One region of the Priestia sp. D51 genome, then DNA from elsewhere that is predicted to be linked to it. Evidence: riboswitches for the same ligand, from Rfam matches in the RefSeq annotation. Region 1 holds a riboswitch; the other holds the start of a gene.
The links. Region 1 has a riboswitch for FMN ahead of ACNHOZ_RS02800 (ECF transporter S component). Riboswitches for the same ligand answer to the same signal wherever they lie in the genome.

Region 1 (2,479 bases):
TTCCGTTCGGCGCGTTAATAACGACAACCCCTCGTTTGGTTGAGGCTTCAATATCAATATTATCGACACCTACTCCAGCGCGAGCAACAATTTTTAAATTCGGCATTTTTGCCAGCAAATCCTCTGTAACCGTCGTAGCACTCCGTACTAAAAGCGCATCGTACGTATGCAAATCATTCTCAACTTCTTCAACTTTTTTTCGCGTAAGATTCACATGAGGAGCTTCGAGTAGTGGAGCAAGACCTTCATTGCTAATTGAATCAGCTACTAATACGTTATACATGACGTGAACATCTCCCTTGGATTTTACTATCATCAAATATTTGATAATTTACCATGTTAAAAAAATTCTGTCAATTATATTTTTTAAACTTTACAATTAGTTATCAAATACACAATTGTAAACGTAAAATTGAAACTATAAATATGTCATAATGCTGTTGGTTATGCACTTATTTCCTTATTTTACATATAAAACAGTAATGAAGTTTATAAAAGACATCAATTTAATAGGAATTAAAAAAACTTCTTTATTTACTTTTAATTCGAGATAACATATAATAAATTCATAATTAAATATTGGTCTATCTTCGGGGCAGGGTGAAATTCCCGACCGGCGGTAAAAAAACAAATTGTTTTGAGCCCGCGAGCTTATATGTAATACATACGAGCAGATTTGGTGAAATTCCAAAGCCGACAGTACAGTCTGGATGGGAGAAGGTGGAGGTTCAGCGTTCAAAACCTAATGTGATGAACGTTTATTAAATATGCCTGCCATGTCTCCTCTCAACGAATCATTTGTTGGGAGGTTTTTGCGTGGGGATATGAAGTTGAACCTTTCTTCTTTGAAGAGTGGATCACAAAGAAGGAGAGAGGCAAGATGCAACAAAGTAAGAAAACTCAAAAGCTGGTTATACTAGGAATGTTGAGCAGTATTGCTTACATTTTAATGATGATTAATTTTCCGATTCCTGGATTACCTCCGTTTTTAACAATTGATTTTAGCGAAATTCCTGCACTCGTAGCAGCACTTGTATTTGGACCTATGGCTGCTGTTATAGTAGAAGGAATAAAAAATTTATTGAATTATTTAATTCAAGGAAGTGCTACAGGGGTTCCGGTTGGTCAAGTGGCGAACTTTGTAGCTGGTTTACTGTTCGTTCTTCCTGTATCATATATGTTCCGTCGATTTAAAACAGCTAAAGGCGTAACGATAGGTTTGGTTACGGGTACGGTTGTAATGACGGTACTCATGGCTGTCTTAAATTATTATGTCTTTTTACCGGCGTATACAATCTTCTTACAATCGCCAGAAATGTCTAGTGAACAAGCGCGTCAATATATCGTTGCAGGTATTTTGCCGTTTAACTTAATAAAAGGAGCAGCAACAGGGGTTATTTTTGTCTTATTGTTTTCAAAAATGAAGCAATGGATCACGCGCCGCGTTGCTGTTTAATTCAATCGCTCTCCCGGGGAGAGCGATTTTTATATATAAAAAAACCTGCAGCATGTACTATACTACAGGTTTGTTCAATACTTATTCGAATTTATTAGCATCGCCTTCGAATTTTTCATCCGCTACGCGAATTGAATCCGTAGGGCAGCCTTCCATTGCATCCATCATATCATCTTCTAGATCTTCTGGAATTTCTACTACACCTTGGTTATCATCTAATGTTACGAATGCAATACCTTCATCATCATAATCATAAATGTCTGGTGCTGCTGCTCCGCAAGCGCCGCATGCGATGCAAGTATCTTTATCAACAATTGTATATTTTGGCATAACAAGACCTCCTGTAAAGTGTTCGAAAATTTCTCATTATATAATCTCTTCGCGAATCAAGAGTGAAATTTCTCCTTATTCATTGTAAAATGATTTATAAAACTTTTCAATAGAAAAGTCACTGAGAATGCTTATCAAATCAAGGTTTCTTCACTTATCCAAACGTTTTGATACATAAAGGAAAGAGCTAAAAAGCCTTTATCTCACATGCTATTGGTCACTTTTGGTACAATGAATGAGAAAGGAAGTTGACACCTTTGAATTATATTCAAGTTAGCATTTTATTTTGTATAAAACAGTTAAAAGGTGAGCGAACCGCCTATGGTATTTATCATTTATTAACAGGTAAAAAGTCAGCACAAACAATTCAAGACGGAAAAATTTTTGGAATCTCTTTTCTTTTTCAGTCATTTCTTTACTTAGATAAACGGTCTTTTGAAACCTGCGTTGCATATTTAAAAGAACAGCAGTATATCGAAGAAACTGAAAATCAAAAGTATGTGATGACAGATAAGGGACGAACACGCCTTGAAGATGAACTGACGGCTCGGCCCTTTCATCCAGCTTTAGACGGATGGAAATTCGCAAGCAGTACTCAATTATTTTTAGCAAGAATCACTTTGTTCATTCAGACCTTATCAAACCTACAGTATTTTCAAAAAGGGTTTTTACCCATTTCCAAAAATCCTGAGG
Region 2 (2,479 bases), on a different contig from region 1:
GCAGGTTGCTGCTACGTATGTAGGCACCGTTGTAGGAGCCGGTTTTGCAACAGGCAAGGAAATTGTTCAATTTTTTACACAGTACGGGGAACTTGGAATGGTTGGAATTTTGGTCAGCGGCTTGTTTTTTATTTGGCTAGGTTCGAAAATGATGCTGCTTTCGCACGCAATTGGGGCTTCTTCTTATCAGCAGCTTAATACATATTTATTTGGTGATGTACTTGGAAAAGCGGTAAACGGTGTAATGATCGTCATTTTATTTGGAGTAACTTCAGTCATGCTAGCGAGTACGGGGGCAATAGGAAAAGAACAGTTCGGACTGTGGCCTCCTGTTGGGATGATTTGTACAATTGTTTTAACTTATATATTTATCGCAAGAGGAATTAACGGTATTTTAATTGTTAATTCTCTTGTTGTGCCTATGATGCTTTCATTTGCTTTTATCATCTTTGTGCCAAATGTCAGCTATTTCTCACTGATTCAAACGAAGCCAGACTTAACGCTCGTCACACAGTGGAAGTGGGCGGTTAGTCCCTTTTTATATATTTCCCTAAATCTAGCTTTGGCTCAGGCCGTTTTAGTTCCATTAGGAAGCTCCGTGAAAGATAAGAGCGTGATCAAAAAAGGGGCCGTAATAGGAGGATGTGTACTTACGTTTATGCTTGTTTCTACTCATCTTGCCCTTTCCAATTTGCCTTATTCATTTCAACTTGATATTCCTATGAGTGCCGTTGTTAAAAATATCTCAGCGGGGGTGAATGTTTTATTTACGGTAGTTGTGTTAGGTGAGATTTTTACTACATTGATTGGAAATGTATTTGGAATCGCTAAACAGCTTCAATCATTTCTTCCCCTGAATGACAAACAAGCTTTTGCGTTTATTATCTTGGCATGCTTTATTATCGGGCAATTTGGATATGCTCAGCTTCTTGAGTTTTTGTATCCGATATTTGGCTATATTGGACTAGCTTTTGTATGGATGCTATGTATTAAAAAAGAAAAAATAAGCTAAAAGCTGGATTTTGCAGAACAGATGTGAAAAAACGAAGTTAAATGATGTGACAAGTCGATTTTACTTTGCTATAATGTAAAACAAATAAGACTCTAGCAGTCGAATATATTATCCTTCGGGGTCGGGTGTAAGTCCCAACCGGCGGTGATAAAGCATATGCTTTTAAGCCCGTGACCCGTTTTCATACGATGTATGTTAGCGGTGGATCTAGTTGAAATCTAGAGCCGACAGTAAAAGTCTGGATGGGAGAAGGATCAGGAAGCACAGTTGTTTTTTTGTGTTGTATTAATAAGGGACAGGTTTGCCTTTTTTAAAGCTACCCTTGTTTTTGTACACAAAACATAACTGTTTATTTCGTATACAATTAGCGGAATTTTGCATAGATAAAACTGATTCAGCTCAGCCGACCCCTTGGACATTTGTTCAAGGGGCTTTTTTATTTTCAGTGGTTGGGGGAAAGATAAATATGAAAAAAAAGCAGCTGCTATTTCAAAACGGCATAAGAAGTTGGAATAGCGCCAAAGCAGGTGAAGAAAATGTTCACAGGTATTATTGAAGAAATTGGAAAAATAAAACGTATTCAAAAGGCTACAGAAGCAATTGTTCTTACGATTGATGCGAAGACCGTGTTAGAAGATGTGAACTTAGGGGATAGTATTTCAGTTAACGGCGTTTGTTTAACCGTAACGGCTTACTCTCAAAATGAATTTACGGTCGACGTCATGCCGGAGACGATTAAAGCAAGTACCCTGCAGCTTCTAACCGTTGGATCACGTGTTAACTTAGAACGGGCGATGGCTGCAAATGGCCGGTTTGGAGGGCATTTCGTCAGCGGACACGTTGATGGAATTGGAACCATTGTAAGCAAAACACGTAAAGGAAATGCCTTTTATTATGAAATTCAAGTAGATCCTGAACTTCGTGAATTTATGATGTTAAAAGGATCTGTTTCTGTAGACGGAACAAGTCTTACTATTTTTGATGTCAGCAACCAATCATTTACTATTTCTCTTATTCCTCATACGGTGCTTCACACAGTCGTGGGAGACAAACAGCGAGGAGACAAGGTGAATATTGAATGCGATATGTTAGCTAAATATATGCATCAGATGATGGCTAACAAGTCAACTCCTGGCGCCTCGAATCGGTCAGGTAATATGAAGGATTTATTGCAGCAGCATGGTTTTACAAATTAACAGTGAGGTGAAAAAGATGTTTCATAAAGTAGAAGAAGCCATTGAAGAGTTAAAAAAGGGAAAAGTGGTTATTGTATGCGACGATGAAGATCGAGAAAATGAAGGAGATTTTATTGCATTAGCCGAAAAAACGACGCCTGAGGTTATTAACTTTATGGCTACTCATGGAAGAGGATTAATTTGTACACCTGTTAATGAAGAAATTGCGCATAAATTGAATCTTCACCCGATGGTAGTGAACAATACGGATGTACATGGAACAGCATTTACA

Region 2: another riboswitch for FMN. It lies ahead of ribE (riboflavin synthase); the one in region 1 lies ahead of ACNHOZ_RS02800 (ECF transporter S component).

The regions. Positions count from the first base shown of each region.
Region 1 covers NZ_JBLTIR010000001.1:523,616-526,094, forward strand. The annotation lists gene serA (phosphoglycerate dehydrogenase) at 1-283, opposite strand, end outside; FMN riboswitch at 583-726, shown strand; gene ACNHOZ_RS02800 (ECF transporter S component) at 881-1,456, shown strand; gene ACNHOZ_RS02805 (ferredoxin) at 1,538-1,786, opposite strand; gene ACNHOZ_RS02810 (helix-turn-helix domain-containing protein) at 2,044-2,479, shown strand, end outside.
Region 2 covers NZ_JBLTIR010000003.1:717,739-720,217, forward strand. The annotation lists gene ACNHOZ_RS15475 (YkvI family membrane protein) at 1-1,012, shown strand, start outside; FMN riboswitch at 1,120-1,270, shown strand; gene ribE (riboflavin synthase) at 1,549-2,208, shown strand; gene ACNHOZ_RS15485 (bifunctional 3,4-dihydroxy-2-butanone-4-phosphate synthase/GTP cyclohydrolase II) at 2,225-2,479, shown strand, end outside.